4 regions of the Streptomyces sp. CA-278952 genome follow, and region 1 is predicted to be linked to each of the others. Evidence: riboswitches for the same ligand, from Rfam matches in the RefSeq annotation. Region 1 holds a riboswitch; each other region holds the start of a gene.
What was found. Region 1 has a riboswitch for cyclic di-AMP ahead of N7925_RS19005 (M23 family metallopeptidase). Riboswitches for the same ligand answer to the same signal wherever they lie in the genome.

Region 1 (4,206 bases):
ACCACCTCTGGCAGCGCCGGGAGTTCGCGGCCCCGGCCCTCACCCATGCGGCCCGCCTGACGGCCCGCCCACGCCACGGCCACCACGGCCACCCCATGCCGCCGCCGTACGGAAACGGAAACGGAAACGGAAACGGGTACGGGTACGGGTACGGGTACGGGTACGGGTACGGGTACGGGTACGGGTACAGCCCCGGCCACACGCCCGGATACGGGCAGGCGCCCGGGCCCACACCGGGATACGGCCCCGGCTCCTACCCGCCGCCCCAGCCGTATGGCGGCACACCCCCCAGCCACCGCCGCCCGCCGACGTAGCCACAGCAACAGCAACAGCTCGGCGTCCGCGAACGGCGGCGGCGTCCGGCTCCGTCAGGCCGATGCCTCGGTGAGCAGGGCGAGTTCGCCGTCGGTCAGCCGCAGGTCGGCGACCGCGACGAGGGCGGGGAGCTGTTCGACCGTACGGGCGGAGGCGATCGGAGCGGCGACGGTCGGCTGTGCGGCGAGCCAGGCGAGGGCGACCGTGGCGATCTCGGCGCCCCGTTCCCCGGCGACCCGGTCGAGGGCGGCGAGCACCTTGAGGCCCTGCTCCGACTCCAGGTGGCCGCCCGCCTTCGCGGAGCGGGCGCTCTCCACGGTCGTACCGGGGCGGTACTTGCCGGTGAGGAAGCCGGAAGCCAGCGCGTAGTACGGGACGGCGGCGAGGCCGGCGCGGGCCGCGGTGTCCTGGAGGTCGCCCTCGTAGGTGTCGCGGGAGACCAGGTTGTAGTGCGGCTGGAGCGCGACGTACCGGGCGAGGCCCTCGCGCTCGGAGAAGTCGAGGGAGGCCCGCAGGCGCTCGGGGCTGATGTTGGAGGCGGCAATGTGCCGCACCTTGCCCTCCTTCACCAGCTGGTCGAGCGCGGTGATGATCTCCTCGACCGGGACGGTCTCGTCGTCGAAGTGCGTGTAGTAGAGGTCGATGTGGTCGGTGCCGAGGCGGCGCAGCGATGCCTCGGCCGCGCCCTTGAGGGTGCCGGCGGCCAGGCCCCGGTGCTCGGGGTGGGCGCCGGCCTTGGTGGCGACGACGACGTCGGACCGGTTGGAGCGGGAGGCGAGCCACTTGCCGATGACGGTCTCCGACTCACCGCCCTCGTTGCCCTCGACCCAGGCTGAGTACGCGTCGGCGGTGTCGATGAAGTTGCCGCCGGCCGCGACGTACGCGTCCAGGACGGCGAAGGACTGGTCCTCGTCCGCCGTCCAGCCGAAGACGTTGCCGCCGAGGGCGAGGGGGAAGACCTGGAGGTCGGAGCTGCCGAGAGTGCGCGGAGAAGTCATGTGGATGTTCAACGGGCCGGGGCGGGGACGGTATTCCGTCGCCCGCCGGCCGTACCGTCCCCGGACAGACCGGCAGCCCTGACGTCGGGGGGTGTGCGTCAGGGCTGCCGGGGTTGCGGGGCGGCGACGAAGGACGCCGGTCGCGGGGTCGGAAGGTCAGAAGCCTCGGGCCGGGAAGGTCAGACGTTCAGGCCCTTGCTGTTGAGCCAGGCCATCGGGTCCATCGCGGAACCGCCCGCGGTGCGGACCTCCAGGTGGAGGTGGACGCCGGTGACGTTGCCGCTGTCGCCCATGCGGCCGATGGTCTGGCCGGTGGTGACCTTCTGGCCGACGGAGACCTCGATCGAGGACTGGTGGGCGTACCAGATCTCCGTGCCGTCCTCGAGTTCGAGGACCGTGCGGTAGCCGTACGAACCGGAGTAGCCGGCGGACGTGATCGTGCCGCTGTGCACGGCCTTGAGCGGCGCACCGGCCGACCCGGCGAAGTCGAGACCGGTGTGCTGGCCCGAGGACCAGAGCGCGCCGGACTGACCGTAGGTCGAGGTGATCGTGTACGAGAAGGCGGGGAGGGAGAAGCTGGCGGCGAGCTTGGCGAGCCGCTCGGCCTCCTTCTTCTTCTCCGCCGCTTCCTTGGCCGCCTTCTTCTTCGCGGCGGCCGCGGCCTCGGCGTCGTCCTGCTGCTTCTTGGCCTCGGCGGCGGCGCTCTCGGCCGCTGCCTTCTCGGCGGCGGCCTTGGCCTCGGCGTCGGCGCTGGCCTGCTGCTGCTCGGCCTGCTGGAGGATCCGGGCGCGCAGCGCCTCGCCGGCGCCGGTGCCCTGCTCGGCCTCGGCGGTGGTGAGGCCGGCGGTGGTGAGCGGCGCGGTCGCGGCGACCGGGGCGGGCTCCGCCTCGTCGGACATCAAAGACCCGACGCCGGGAAGGGACTTGGCGTCGGGGAGGTTGTCCACGATGGAATCGGGAAGAGAGATGGAGACCGGCGCCTTGTCCTGCGCGGTGGCCATGCCGCCGGCACCGACAGCCGCTATGACACCGACCCCGAGGACGGTGGAGCTACGGGCGAGACCACGCTGCTTGGCCACGCGGTGCTTGCCGCGCACGGGACGGATGGACTCCGCGGTGGGGTTCCACTCCTCCCAGGTGCGCTCCTCGCCACCGAAGGTGTCGGCACTGAAGGGTGACGGGGCCTCAGGGGCAGGCTTGTTGGACGCCACGTGGGCGCACTCCTTTCCTTCCTTCTCGCCTACCGGGTTAGCTGACGGGTTCGGAGCAGGAAGGTCTCCTACGGGCCCCTCCGTCTCTGACGAGACGCAGGCGTCCGATTCACCCCATGTAGGTGGTTCCCCGGTTCCCTTGCGGAATTCGGCGCTCGCGCGCGGCGCCGTCTCTGACGACGGCTGTGACGACCGCGCTGCGTTATCGAACGTTAATAGACGGACGGGCCGTATTCCAAGCTGTTCCTGTTGATCATTAACGAACAGGGCAGGGATGTACGGGTGACAACCGGGCGCAATCGGGCGACTTGACCGCAACTCAGCTACACCACTTTTTCTGACGGTGTGTCAAACGTTATGCGGAGCGGTGCCCTTTGATTACGCACCGTGTCATCACGCTGTCGTCGTCCCGCCGACGCCTCTCCGATGCCCCGTCATCACCCGGCCCGATCACCCGGCGTCATCGCCGGGCGTCATCGCCCGGCGTCATCGCCCCCGGCCCACGATCTTCACCGTCGTCCGGGGCACGGGCTGCCCCTCCGCCGGCCGGCCGACCGCGATGAGCGCCATGTCGTCCGTGGTCCGCCCGCCGGTGTGCAGCCGTACGTCGTCCGTCAGCGCCGACAACAGCTCCTCCGGGCCGGGGAAGATCCGGCCGCGCAGCCGGGCCGCGGGATCGTAGAAGACCCCGTTCGGGTCCCGGGCCTCGGACAGGCCGTCCGTGAAGGCGAGGAGCGTCGCCCCGGCGGGCATCGCCCACTCGTCGGACCGGTCCGGCCACACCCCCAGGTCCATCCCGAGCGGCATGGCGGGCACCGAGGGCGCCAGCACCTCCAGGGCGCCGTCGGCGTGCAGCAGGAGCGGCTCGGGGTGACCGCGGTTGACGAGGCGCAACGAGGCCGAACCGGGCGGGATCTCGGCCAGCACGGCGGTGATGAACCCCTCCATCGCGTCAAGGCCGTACCGCCGCGTCCCCTCCCGGGCCAGCGCCCGCTCCAGCCGCTGCGCGACACCCTCCAGCGAACGCTCCTGCTCGGCCGCCTCCCGGAACGCCCCGATGATCACCGCCACCGCCTCGACGGCGTCCAGCCCCTTGCCGCGCACGTCGCCGACGACCACCCGTACGCCGTACGGGGTGTCCGCGACGGCGAACAGGTCGCCGCCCACGAACTCGTCGGCCTGGGCCGCCTCGTACCGCGCGGCCACCTGGAGTCCGCCGATCCGCTCGGCCGGGGTCGGCAGCACGGCCCGCATGGCGGTCTCCGCGATGACCCGGGCCGAGGCGAGCTGCTCGTTGCCGCGCCGCACGACGCCGTTGATGACGAGGGCCAGCACCGAGGCCGTGAGCACGGTGAGCATCTCGATGACCGGGACCACCTGGGTGGTCGTCCCGTCGGAGAGCCGCATCGCGATGACCGAGAGGACCGCCGCGATCCCCGTACGGACGGTCCGGGACTTCGAGAAGAACGGCGCGGCGATCAGCGGGGCCGCGACGAACAGGGGGACCGCGGTGAAGTTGGGCGGAGCCAGCGAGTCGAACACCAGCCCACCGAGGATCAGCAGGGCCGGCAACAGCCGGACGAACCGCCCCGTGCGCCGCCCGTCGGACGTCAGCTGACCCTCCCGGGACCCGAACACCACCCGGCCCACGGCGTCGAAACTCCCCGTCGTACCGCTGCGCC
Region 2 (4,206 bases), 3.9 Mb from region 1:
TAGGTGCTGTACATCTCCTCGGCGTTCACCGTGGGGAGGATCGCGCCGAAGTTCTCCCGGCGTGGGGTGACGGCCATACCACCGTTGACCAGCGACCCGCCGCCTACGCCACGGCCCTGGTAGACGGTGATGCCGGCGAACTCCTCGGCGTCCAGGATGCCCGTGTAGCGGTTGACCTGTCTGTCGATGGGGAAGCCGAGGAAGTTGCTCAGCGGCTGCTTGGTCCGGGTCCGCAGCCAGAAGGAGCGGTCGTCCGGCCTGGTGGTGTTGGCGAAGATCTTTCCGTCCGCGCCCGGCGTGTCCCAGGCCATGCCCATCTCGACCATATGGACGTCGACGCCGGCCCGGGCGAGGCGGAGGGCGGCCACGGAGCCGCCGTATCCGGTACCGACGACCAGCACCGGCACCCGGGCTCCGGAGCCGATCGGCGCTGATGCCGCCCGGGCGCCGGCCCACGCCGGTGCGGTGTGTCCGGCTATCGCCGCTCCCCCCAGAAGAGAACCTGTTCCAGTGATGAATCTTCGACGCGAGACACCCTTGGCCTCGCCGTCCCGCATGGCTGCGTCGCCCATGTGACACACCTCACTCTCGATAGAGTGCAACAGGTTCTACTGTCGATCGCGTGGTAAGTCACTAGAAACTTGGAGGTAACTTCCCGGTACGCCCGAGGGGCCCCGGACCATGAGGTCCGGGGCCCCTCGGGCGTGGGCACGGAGGATCAGTAGGCGCCGAAGACGTTGTCGATCGAGCCGTACCGGTCCGCCGCGTAGTTGCACGCGGCCGTGATGTTGGCGACCGGGTCGTAGCTGTCGGTCGAGGTGCCGGGCACGTGGTAGGCCTGGAAGGTCGGGTCGATGACCTGGAGCAGCCCCTTGGACGGGGTGCCCTTGACCGCGTTGGAGTCCCAGTTGTTGATCGCGGCCGGGTTGCCCGAGGACTCGCGCATGATGTTGCGGTGGATGCCCTCGTAGGTGCCGGGGATGCCCTGCTCGGCCATGACCGCCAGCGACTCCTTGATCCAGCCGTCGAGGTCGTTCGTGTACGTGACGGCCTTCTCGGCGGCCGGCGCGGCCTTTGCCACGGGAGCGGCGTTGACGCGCTCCGAACGGTCGGCACGGTCCGCCTCGGCACCGCGCGCGGTGGACGGGGAAGCCTGGGCGGCCTTGTCCGACTTACCGCCCGAAGGGGCCTCGGTCTTGGATCCGAGGGTCAGCTTGATTCCGGGGTGAATGAGATCGGGATTCTCTCCGATGATCTTCCGGTTGCCTTCGTACAGCTTCTCCCAGCCGCCGCTGACGGAATATTCGCGGGCGATCTTGGAAAGCGTTTCACCGGCCGCCACGGAATGCTGGGCGGGCGCGGCCTGTACGGCGGAATGCGCCTGGGCCACCGAGGCGGGCGCCACGGCCTGCTGCGGAGCCGTGGCGGGCGCGGGGGCCGCGAAGGCACTGGTGGCACCGATCACCGGGAGGGCGAGGACGGCTCCACCGGCGGTCACGGCGGCGAGGCCGCGGCGCAGCGAGATGGACTGGGGACGACGGTGCTTACCCTGTGCGGGCATGGGGGATTTCCTCTCCGGCGCCTACGAGGTGAGCTGTCGGGTTCAGACGGGAGATGTCTGGCCGCACGCTCGTGCGGCTTCACCCCAAGCCGTTCCGGTTACGGATCGGCGACTTACCTGGGTCCCCCGCTCCTGCCGTACGTGAGTGGGTTTCGGATTCCCGGACGGCGGCAGGATTCGGCGTTCCATCCGGATTGACGGTGACCGTAGGCGAGAAACGTCGAACAGAACAAGCCCCACATTCCGGATTCCCTTTTTCGCGGAAGATCGAAAGGCGGAATCGCCGGATCGGATCATTCCGTCACGCCGTCAACTTTCGTCGCACGGAAGGGAACCGATGCTTCCGCTTCCACGTCGGCCCCTTCGGACGTGACGCTCACCACTCCCTCGCGGCGGTGGCGAAAACAAGCTCAAGCAAATGCCCCAGCAGCCCCAATAGGCCCCTTATCGAGCAGAATTCCCAAAAGAAACAAAACACCCATACCGGCACAATAAAACGGGCCAATCGGACACTCTAGGCAGGGCCGGCCGAAGGGCCCGCGGGGCGATCGCTTACGGTGTGCGGTGGAGACTAGTAAGCCAACCCTTACCTCCGACGTACGCTGTACCTGCCCGCGTTCGCCCGCCCCGAAGGATCACCACGCCATGACACGCCCCGTCCGCGTCGCCATTGTCGGAGCCGGCCCCGCCGGTATCTACGCTGCGGACGCGCTGCTCAAATCCGAGGTCTGCCAGGACCCGGGGGTCTCCATCGACCTCTTCGAGCGCATGCCCGCGCCCTTCGGCCTCATCCGTTACGGCGTGGCCCCCGACCACCCGCGGATCAAGGGAATCGTCAAGGCCCTGCACCAGGTGCTGGACAAGCCCCAGATCCGGCTCTTCGGCAACGTCAGCTACCCGCACGACATCGGCCTGGACGACCTGCGGTCGTTCTACGACGCGGTGATCTTCTCCACCGGCGCCGAGGCCGACCGGGCGCTCGACGTCCCCGGCATCCAGCTGGACGGCTCCTACGGCGCGGCCGAGTTCGTCTCCTGGTACGACGGGCACCCCGAGGTCCCCCGCACCTGGCCGCTCACCGCGGAGAAGGTCGCCGTGCTCGGCGTCGGGAACGTGGCCCTGGACGTGGCCCGCGTCCTGGCCAAGACGGCGGACGAGCTGCTGCCCACCGAGATCCCGGACAACGTGTACCAGGGCCTCAAGGAGAACAAGGCGCTGGAGGTGCACGTGTTCGGGCGGCGTGGCCCCGCACAGGCCAAGTTCAGCCCGATGGAGCTGCGGGAGCTGGACCACTCCCCCAACATCGAGGTCATCGTCAACCCCGAGGACATCGAGTACGACGAGGGCTCCATCGCGACCCGCCGGGAGAACAAGCAGGTCAACATGGTCGCGCAGACCCTGGAGAACTGGGCGATCCGCGATGTCGGCGACCGCCCGCACAAGCTCTTCCTGCACTTCTTCGAGTCCCCGGTCGAGATCCTCGGCGAGGACGGCAAGGTCGTGGCGCTGCGCACCGAGCGCACCGAACTGGACGGCACCGGCAACGTCCGGGGCACCGGTCGGTTCACGGACTGGGACATGCAGAGCGTCTACCGTGCCGTCGGCTACTACTCGGAGGAGCTGCCCAAGCTCCCCTTCGACGTGGCCTCCGGCACCGTGCCGCACGAGGCGGGACGCGTCATCGCCGGCGACGAGCCCATGGCCTCGGTCTACGTCACGGGCTGGATCAAGCGCGGTCCGATCGGTCTGATCGGACACACCAAGGGCGACGCGAACGAGACGGTCGCCTGCGTCCTGGAGGACCGGGCAGCCGGTCGGCTGCCGGAGCCGGCCACGCCCGCTCCGGAGGCCGTCGAGGCCTTCCTGGAGGACCGCGGCGTCCGCTACACGACCTGGGAGGGGTGGCACAAGCTGGACGCCCACGAGCAGGCGCTGGGCGCGGTCCAGGGCCGTGAGCGGATCAAGGTCGTGGAGCGCGAGGGCATGCTGGAGGCCTCTGGCGCCTTCGCGCCGGCAGAGCCGCCGGCCGACGCCTGACCAACGCTTGATCGACGCCTGAGCGCGCTTGAGCCGCAGGCGCTTGACCCGCAGGCGCCTGACCGGCAGGACGTCTCTCAGGAGGCCGGATCCGGAGCGCCCGCCGTGCGCCCCGGATCCGGCCTCCTGAACGTGCGCCAGAGGTCCGGCCCGGGCGCCCGGTCCTGACGGGGCCGCCGGACCTCCGGGGTCCCGGCCCACCGGGCGGCGAGCAGGATCGCGATGTCGTCGGGGCGGTCGGTGGCCGCCCTGGCCTCTCCGATGACCTGGTCGGCCGTCTCGGCCAGGGGGACCGCACCGATGCGTTCGACGGTGGCGCGCAGCCGCTCGATCCCCTCGTCGATGTCCGTCCCGGGGCGCTCGATCAGCCCGTCCGTGAACAGGGCGAGCATCGCGCCCGGTTCGAGGCGCATCTCCGTGACCGGGTAGGCCGCCTGCCCGTCGATCCCGAGCACGATGCCGCCGGGCAGGTCCAGCACTTCCGTCCGGCCGTCCGGCCGCCGCAGCACCGGCTGCGGGTGGCCCGCCCGTACGGCGCGGGCCACTCCGGTCACCGGGTCCAGCGCGATGTAGCAGCAGCTCGCGAACTGGCCCGGGTCGAGGTCGAT
Region 3 (4,206 bases), 1.3 Mb from region 1:
AAGCGCACAAGAAAGGTTGGCCTCACTGAAAGGTAAATCCTTGGCCCTGGCTAGGCTCCGGAGACATGGACGTACTCATCAATGTCTTCGTCGCCCTGCACATCATCGGCATCGCCTCCCTGCTGGGCGGCTTCCTGACGCAGATGAAGGCCATGGGAGCGGGCACCGCCCGCTTCATCCCCGCCATGCTGCACGGCGCGCTGACCATGCTCGTCACCGGCATCGCCCTGGTCGGGCTCGCTCAGGCCGACGACCAGACCGTGAACAACGTCAAGATCGGCATCAAGCTCGCCCTGCTGGTCGTGATCCTCGCCCTCGTCTACGTCAAGCGGGACGACGAGACGGTGGACAAGGGCGCGTTCGCCGCGGTCGGCGGACTGACGGCCGCCAACATCTTCATCGCCACGGTCTGGACCTGAGCCTCCCCGGGGGCGGCCGCCGGAGGGCCGCCCCCGGCGCGCGTCACGCCGGCCGCACGCTTCCGTAGATCGGCATGGAGTAGATCGACTCCTCGCGCACGTTCGCACCCGGCTTCGGGGCGTGGATCATCATCCCGTCGCCCTTGTAGATGCCGACGTGGCTGATGTCGTCGTAGAAGAAGACCAGGTCTCCGGGGATCAGATCGGAGGTGGCGACCCGCGTCCCGACCTCCACCTGGTCCCAGGTCGTCCGGGGCAGGGTCACGCCCGCCTCCCGCCACGCCGCCTGCGTCAGCCCCGAGCAGTCGTAACTGGAGGGGCCCGACGCGCCCCACACGTACGGCTTGCCGATCTGGGCGCGGGCGAAGGCCAGGACCTTCTCCGCCTTGGCGGCGTAACCGCTGTCCGTACCGGTGCCGGTGCCGGAGCCCGGATCCGTTCCCGTACCGGAACCGGAACCGGAACCGGAACCGGAGCCCGTGCCCGAACCGCCGCCGGACTCCTTCGCCGCCTCCTCGCGGGCCTTCTCCTTCGCCTCGGCGGCCTGCCGGGCGGCCAGCTTCGCCGCCTTCTCCTTCGCCTCGGCCTCCTGTCTGCGCTCCAGCTCCGCCAGCCGCGCCTTCTCCTCGGCGGTCAGCCTCGACAGCAGGTTCCGGGCCTCGGTGAGCTTGGTCTGCACGTCCTTCTTGCTGGAGGCGAGCGTGGCCTGCGTCTCGGTGAGGGTCTCCAGGCTCTTCACCGCCTCCGCGCGCTTCTTCGCCGCCGAGGCCTGCTGCGTACGGACCTCGGTGACGGCCTTCTGCTGCCGCTCCGTCGCCCGGTCCATCAGCCGGCTCTGGTCGAAGTACCCCTGCGGGTTCTCCGCCAGGAAGAACGTCGCCGCGGGCGCGATGCCCCCGTTGCGGTACTGGGCCGCCGCGTAGGAGCCCAGCGCCCGGCGCGCCTCGTTGATCTTCTCGGCCCGCTTCGCCACGTCGGAGAGCAGCGTGTCGACCTTCGTCTGCTGGGACGCGGAGGCGGCCTTGGCCCGGTTGTACTCCTGGGTCGCGGTGCCCGCCTGCCGGTACAGGGCGTCGACCTTCTTCTGTACTTCCTCGACGGCGGGCTTCGGCTCGGTGGGCGCGGCCGTGGCGCTCTGCGTGGAGAGCAGCGTCACGGAGGCCAGCGCGGCCGTCGTCAGCCCGACGGCGGGGGTGGTGGTGCGCACCTTCGTGCGCGGCTTGCGATGCGATGCCAAGACCGGCATCTCCTTCCGTGGACCGCCTACCGGGTTAGCTGTCGGGTTCGGACGGAACGGAAGGCTGTCCTACGGTCCCGGATGCGAGGGCACGGACCGATTCACCCCGGTGTCGCGTGTGGGTCCCCGGTTCCGAACCGCCAGGGCGGCAGGACGGATTCGGCAGAGGCGCCCGTTGGGCGTGGTTCGCCTCAGGGAGGTACGGGCCACCTGACCGAGCACGCTAGCCAACCGGCCCCGCCGCTGGGAAGGACGATGAGCGATATGCCCGATACATTTTCGTGACCTTTCCCGATCAGGGGCCGGGCACCCCCTCCGACCGGGCACTCCTTCACGGAACGTCGACGTCCGGTCTCCGTGCGTACGGGGGACGGCGTGGTGCGAGCGGCTGCTTTCCGGCTTCGGCGGAACGTTGTCAGTCCGGCCGCCTAGACTCGGGAGGCGATGAGCAGCCTCTTTGACGACAGTTTCCTGACCGGCCTCCAGTCCGCGGAGGACGGCCCCCCGCCGCCTCCCGAGGACCACGCGCCCGAAGCGGTGCCGGAGGGACTCTTCGGAGGCGTCTACGACGCGCCCCCGCCGCCCCGGGACGGGTATTACCGGGACGGTCACGCGCGCCCGGTGATCGACTCCGCCGCGCTGCTCGACGGGCTGAACACCGAGCAGCGCGCCGCCGTCGTGCACGCCGGGTCCCCGCTGCTCATCGTCGCCGGGGCCGGCTCCGGCAAGACCCGGGTTCTCACCCACCGCATCGCCCACCTGCTGGCCGAGCGCGGGACGCACCCCGGGCAGATCCTCGCGATCACCTTCACCAACAAGGCCGCGGGCGAGATGAAGGAGCGCGTCGAGCAGCTCGTCGGCCCCCGCGCCAACGCCATGTGGGTCATGACCTTCCACAGCGCGTGCGTCCGCATCCTGCGCCGCGAGTCGAAGAAGCTCGGCTTCACCTCGTCGTTCTCGATCTACGACGCCGCCGACTCCAAGCGGCTGATGGCCCTGGTCTGCCGCGACCTCGACCTGGACCCGAAGCAGTTTCCGCCGAAGTCCTTCACCGCCAAGGTCTCCAACCTCAAGAACGAGCTCATCGACGAGGAGACCTTCGCCGGACAGGCGGCGGACGGTTTCGAGAAGACCCTGGCCCAGGCGTACGCGCTCTACCAGGCCCGCCTGCGCGAGGCCAACGCCCTGGACTTCGACGACATCATCATGACGACGGTCCACCTGCTCCAGGCCTTCCCGGACGTCGCCGAGCACTACCGCCGCCGCTTCCGCCACGTCCTCGTCGACGAGTACCAGGACACCAACCACGCCCAGTACACGCTGGTAAGGGAGCTGGTCGGCCCGGCCGGGGAGGCCGACGCACCCGCCGAGCTGTGCGTGGTGGGCGACGCGGACCAGTCGATCTACGCCTTCCGGGGCGCGACCATCCGCAACATCCTCCAGTTCGAGGAGGACTACCCGAGCGCGACGACGATCCTGCTGGAGCAGAACTACCGCTCCACGCAGACGATCCTCTCCGCCGCCAACGCCGTCATCGAGCGCAACGAGAGCCGCCGCCCCAAGAACCTCTGGACCAACGCCGGCAGCGGCGCCCGCATCACCGGCTACGTCGCCGACACCGAGCACGACGAGGCGCAGTTCGTCGCCGACGAGATCGACCGGCTCACCGACGCGGGCGACGCCAAGGCGGGCGACGTCGCCGTCTTCTACCGGACCAACGCCCAGTCCCGTGTCTTCGAAGAGATCTTCATCCGCGTCGGCCTGCCCTACAAGGTCGTCGGCGGTGTGCGCTTCTACGAGCGCAAGGAGGTCCGGGACGTCCTGGCCTACCTCCGGGTCCTGGCCAACCCCGAGGACACCGTCCCGCTGCGCCGCATCCTCAACGTCCCCAAGCGCGGCATCGGCGACCGCGCCGAAGCCATGATCGACGCCCTGTCGATGCGCGAGAAGATCTCCTTCCCGCAGGCACTGCGCCGCGTCGACGAGGCGTACGGCATGGCCGCCCGCTCGTCCAACGCCGTCAAGCGCTTCAACACGCTGATGGAGGAGCTGCGCACGATCGTCGAGTCCGGCGCGGGGCCCGCAGTCGTGCTGGAAGCGGTCCTGGAGCGTACGGGCTATCTCGCCGAGCTCCAGGCCTCCACCGACCCGCAGGACGAGACCCGCGTCGAGAACCTCCAGGAACTCGCCGCCGTCGCCCTCGAATTCGAGCAGGAGCGCGGCGACGAGGAAGGCGCGGGCACGCTCGCGGAGTTCCTGGAGAAGGTCGCGCTCGTCGCCGACTCCGACCAGATCCCCGACGAGGACGAGGACGGCTCCGGCGTCATCACGCTGATGACCCTGCACACGGCGAAGGGCCTGGAGTTCCCGGTCGTCTTCCTCACCGGCATGGAGGACGGCGTCTTCCCGCACATGCGGGCCCTCGGCCAGACCAAGGAGCTGGAGGAGGAGCGCCGTCTCGCGTATGTCGGCATCACCCGCGCCCGCGAACGGCTCTACCTGACCCGGGCCGCGATGCGCAGCGCCTGGGGCCAGCCCTCGTACAACCCG
Region 4 (4,206 bases), 660 kb from region 1:
GTCCCCGCACACGGTACGGGACCGGGTGCGGGGACGGGCGGAGGCTACCGTCCTGACGCTACGGGTCAGCCCTTGAAGCGCGGGAAGGCGGAACGGCCCGCGTACACCGCGGCGTCGTCGAGGATCTCCTCGATGCGCAGCAGCTGGTTGTACTTGGCGACGCGGTCCGAGCGGGCCGGGGCGCCGGTCTTGATCTGACCGCAGTTCACGGCGACGGCGAGGTCGGCGATGGTGACGTCCTCGGTCTCGCCGGAGCGGTGCGACATCATGCACTTGAAGCCGTTGCGCTGGGCCAGCTCGACGGCGTCCAGGGTCTCGGTCAGCGAACCGATCTGGTTGACCTTCACGAGCAGGGCGTTGGCGGAGCCCTCCTCGATGCCGCGGGCCAGCCGCTCGGGGTTGGTGACGAAGAGGTCGTCGCCGACGATCTGCACCTTGGCGCCGATGCGGTCGGTGATGACCTTCCAGCCGGCCCAGTCGTCCTCGTACAGCGGGTCCTCGATGGAGACCAGCGGGTACGCGGAGACGAGCTCCTCGTAGTACTCGGTCATCTCGGCGGCCGAGCGGGACTTGCCCTCGAACTCGTAGACGCCGTCCTTGTAGAACTCGGACGCGGCGACGTCGAGCGCGAGCGCGATGTCGCGGCCCGGGACGTAGCCGGCCTCCTTGATGGCCTCGACGATGAGGTCCAGGGCGGCGCGGTTGGACTCCAGGTTCGGGGCGAAGCCGCCCTCGTCGCCGAGTCCGGTGGACAGGCCCTTGGTCTTGAGGACCTTCTTCAGCGTGTGGTAGACCTCCGCGCCCCAGCGCAGGGCCTCGGAGAAGGACTCCGCGCCGATCGGGGCGATCATGAACTCCTGGACGTCCACGTTGGAGTCGGCGTGCGAGCCGCCGTTCAGGATGTTCATCATCGGAACGGGCAGCAGGTGCGCGTTCGGGCCGCCGAGGTAGCGGAAGAGCGGCAGGTCGGACGCCTCGGAGGCGGCGTGCGCGACGGCGAGCGAGACGCCGAGGATGGCGTTCGCGCCGAGCGAGGCCTTGTTCTCGGTGGCGTCGAGGTCGAACATCGCCTGGTCGATGAGGCGCTGCTCGGTGGCGTCGTACCCGACGAGCTCCGGGCCGATCTGCTCGATGACGGCGAGGACGGCCTTCTCGACGCCCTTGCCCATGTAGCGGTTGGGGTCACCGTCGCGAAGCTCGACGGCCTCGAACGCTCCGGTGGAGGCACCGGACGGAACGGCAGCACGGCCCGTGCTGCCGTCGTCGAGGCCAACCTCGACCTCGACCGTGGGGTTGCCCCGGGAGTCGAGGATTTCCCTGGCTACGACGACGTCGATGGACGGCACGAGGCATCTCCTTCTGGGATCTGACACTGGTTGTGCAGGGTCACTGTGGCCTTGCGGCACGAGCCTATCGGGCCCGGCCGCGTCGACCGGCCGACCGCCCGCCTCCTGGGACGAAAAAGGACCCAAGGACCTGCATCACGGGACAAAACTCTAGAAATCTACTGAGTGGTAACAACAAGAGGTGAACGCATGGGCCATCGGCGCCCGCCGCTCACGAAGAACCCGGCCCGGCGCGCTGGGGGACGAGCGCGCCGGGCCGGGAAGCCGTGCGAGGAGAAGTGCCGCCGGACGCTTCTCCTCCGGGGAGGAGAGACGGCGGTTACTTCAGGTGGAGCTGCTGACCCGGGAAGATCAGGTCCGCGTCCTTGACGATGTCGTCGTTGAGCTTGAAGAGCTTGCTCCAGCCGCCCTTGACGTCTTCCGCCTGGGCGATGGTGCTCAGGGTGTCGCCGGCCTTGACCTTGTACTCGCCGTCGCCCTTCTGGACCTTCTCGCCGGTCGGGGTGGTGACGGTCTTCTTGCTCTCGGCCTTGGGGGCCTCGCGCTGCTCGGAGCGCGTGGTGGGCTGCTCGGCCTGGCGCTCGGGCTGCGCCTGCTCGGGCTTGCTCTCGCCGGAGCCGGAGCCGGTGTTCACGCCCGGGTCCACACCGTCGTTGGTGAGGCCGCCGGCGCCGGCGCAGGCCCAGGCGCCCGGGCCCTGCAGGTCGAGAAGCTTCTCGGCGGCGGCGATCTGCTGGTCCTTGGAGGCCAGGTCGGCACGGGAGGCGTACTGCGTACCGCCGGCGGCGGCCCAGCTGGACTGCGAGAACTGCAGTCCGCCGTAGTAGCCGTTGCCGGTGTTGATGGACCAGTTGCCGCCGGACTCGCACTGGGCGACGGCGTCCCAGGTCTCGACGGAGGCGGCGGAAGCGCTGGTCGCGCCCATCAGCGGGACGGCGATGGCGGCACCGGTGACACCCGCGAGGGTGGCGATACGGGTGGCCTTGGACGGGCGGCGGTGCTTGCCCTTGCTGTTCAGCAGCATGGAAGGAATCTCCTCACCGACGCCTACGAGGTGAGCTGTCGGGTTCGGGCTGATGAGTTGCCCGGTCGCGCGGTGCTGCTCGCGACTTCACCCCTAGCCGGTCCCGTACGTCCCCGTCGGTTCGACGAGGCGTCCGGACCCGGCGGCTTACCTGGGTCCCCCGCTCCTGCCTACGGCGCTTACGCGTCTGTTCCCTTCGACCGACGGCAGGATTCGGCGTGACGGTCGACGGGGCCCGCGGTGCGAGCGGTTCCGACCGTAAACACAGGCAACCCCGACATTCAAAGATGGACATAGGGGGCAATCAACCCGAACTCGCCGTGACCGACGGGCTGTTTCCGCAGGTGGGGGGCGATTCACCCGGACCGGCCGGACGAATCACGCCAGTTGAAGCAAAGAGACCCATGTCTCACTTACGCAAAAGTGGACATAGGTCTCTTAACTGCCTCGCTTTTCGGGGTGTTTTCCCGAATTCGATCAGTTGGCGGCGGGCGCCCCGGCGGACGTCTCGGCACCCTCCGGTGCGGCCGGGTCCGCGTCCTCGCCCGCACCGCGGTCCAGGCGCAGGTCCAGGTTCTGGCCGGGCAGGATCAGGTCCGGGTCGGAGCCCAGGAGGTCCTTGTTCGTCTCGTACAGGCCGGTCCAGCCGCCGGGGATCTCCTGGGCGTCGGCGATCGCCCAGAGGTTGTCCCCGGGCCGCACCGTGTACCCGTCGGCGGCCGCCGCGCCACCGTCCCGCGCGTCGCCTTCGCCGCGCGATGCGTGCCGGCCGGAATCACGGGGGCCGTCCTTCCGGCCCCCGTCGGCCTCCTCGGGCGCGGGGGCGCCCCGGTGCTTGCCTCCCTTGCCGTCGCCCTCGCCCGTCGAGGCGTCGGGGGCGGTGGAGGGGTCCGAGGCGTCGGGGGCGTCGGAGGCGGGCGGGGCGGAGGGCGTCACCGAGGAGTCGGGAGTCCCGCTCCCCTTCTCCGCGCCACCACTACCGCTCTTGTCCGCCTCATCACCCTTCTCACCCTTGCCCGTTTCACGTGATTCACCGTATTCACCGGTTGCGTCCGCTTCGTCGGTCGGGGTGGGGGCCGGGTCGGCCGAAGGGTCCGCCGACGGATCGGCGGACGGGTCGGCCGACGGGTCCGTGGACGGCGAGGTGCCCGGGTCGACGCCGGGCAGACTGCCGTCCACCGCGAGACCGGAGATCACCGCACAGCTGGGCCACGCCTTCGGGCCCTGGTCGCCCAGGACCTTCTCGGCGACGGAGATCTGCTGCGAGCGGCTGGCGAGGTCGGCGCGGGGCGCGAACGCCGCGCCTCCGTACGCCGACCAGGTCTCCTGCGAGAACTGGAGCCCGCCGTAGTAGCCGTTGCCGAGATCGGCGCTCCACATGCCGCCGCTCTCGCACTCGGCGACCCGGTCCCAGGTGGTGGCCTCGGCCGCCTGCGCACCGCCGGCGCCGAGCAGGGGGATGGCGATGGCCGATCCCGTCACGCCCGCGGCGACGATGAGGGCGGGTGCCTGACGAGGGCGGCGGTGTCTGCCGTTCGCGGAGCCCATGAGTATGCCTTCCGTGCGACTGACAAGCGAGTGACCTGAGCGCCGCGCAGCGGATTCCGTGCCGGACTCCGTGCTGCTTCGGAGCACAAGTGACGCGTGAGCAAGGTGCGACCGACGCGTCGAACCGTGAACCTAGCGGGACTCGAACGTGTGTCACAAGTCGATGCAGCCCAGATCACGTGAAAGTCACGGAGTTGACACTGTGTCACTTTTTTCGGATCGGCTACCCGGCTCGAACGCGACCGGAAGGGTGCGCAGTCCACGCATGATGAGCCCGCCACGCCAGCG

Region 2: it holds a riboswitch for cyclic di-AMP, as region 1 does, so the genes downstream of both, N7925_RS01425 (transglycosylase SLT domain-containing protein) here and N7925_RS19005 (M23 family metallopeptidase) in region 1, are expected to answer to the same signal.
Region 3: it holds a riboswitch for cyclic di-AMP, as region 1 does, so the genes downstream of both, N7925_RS12910 (C40 family peptidase) here and N7925_RS19005 (M23 family metallopeptidase) in region 1, are expected to answer to the same signal.
Region 4: it holds a riboswitch for cyclic di-AMP, as region 1 does, so the genes downstream of both, N7925_RS22090 (transglycosylase family protein) here and N7925_RS19005 (M23 family metallopeptidase) in region 1, are expected to answer to the same signal.

The regions. Positions count from the first base shown of each region.
Region 1 is NZ_CP112880.1:4,246,807-4,251,012, reverse strand. Features, by position in the region: gene N7925_RS19015 (PrsW family intramembrane metalloprotease) at 1-314, shown strand, start outside; gene N7925_RS19010 (aldo/keto reductase) at 369-1,313, opposite strand; gene N7925_RS19005 (M23 family metallopeptidase) at 1,493-2,524, opposite strand; cyclic di-AMP (ydaO/yuaA leader) riboswitch at 2,536-2,688, opposite strand; gene N7925_RS19000 (PP2C family protein-serine/threonine phosphatase) at 3,011-4,206, opposite strand, start outside.
Region 2 is NZ_CP112880.1:365,422-369,627, forward strand. Features, by position in the region: gene N7925_RS01420 (GMC oxidoreductase) at 1-572, opposite strand, end outside; gene N7925_RS01425 (transglycosylase SLT domain-containing protein) at 719-1,561, opposite strand; cyclic di-AMP (ydaO/yuaA leader) riboswitch at 1,565-1,723, opposite strand; gene N7925_RS01430 (FAD-dependent oxidoreductase) at 2,207-3,598, shown strand; gene N7925_RS01435 (SpoIIE family protein phosphatase) at 3,676-4,206, opposite strand, start outside.
Region 3 is NZ_CP112880.1:2,962,475-2,966,680, reverse strand. Features, by position in the region: gene N7925_RS12915 (hypothetical protein) at 66-419, shown strand; gene N7925_RS12910 (C40 family peptidase) at 463-1,665, opposite strand; cyclic di-AMP (ydaO/yuaA leader) riboswitch at 1,664-1,831, opposite strand; gene pcrA (DNA helicase PcrA) at 2,101-4,206, shown strand, end outside.
Region 4 is NZ_CP112880.1:4,904,388-4,908,593, reverse strand. Features, by position in the region: gene eno (phosphopyruvate hydratase) at 66-1,346, opposite strand; gene N7925_RS22090 (transglycosylase family protein) at 1,666-2,370, opposite strand; cyclic di-AMP (ydaO/yuaA leader) riboswitch at 2,376-2,558, opposite strand; gene N7925_RS22085 (transglycosylase family protein) at 2,848-3,918, opposite strand; gene N7925_RS22080 (cytochrome P450 family protein) at 4,105-4,206, opposite strand, start outside.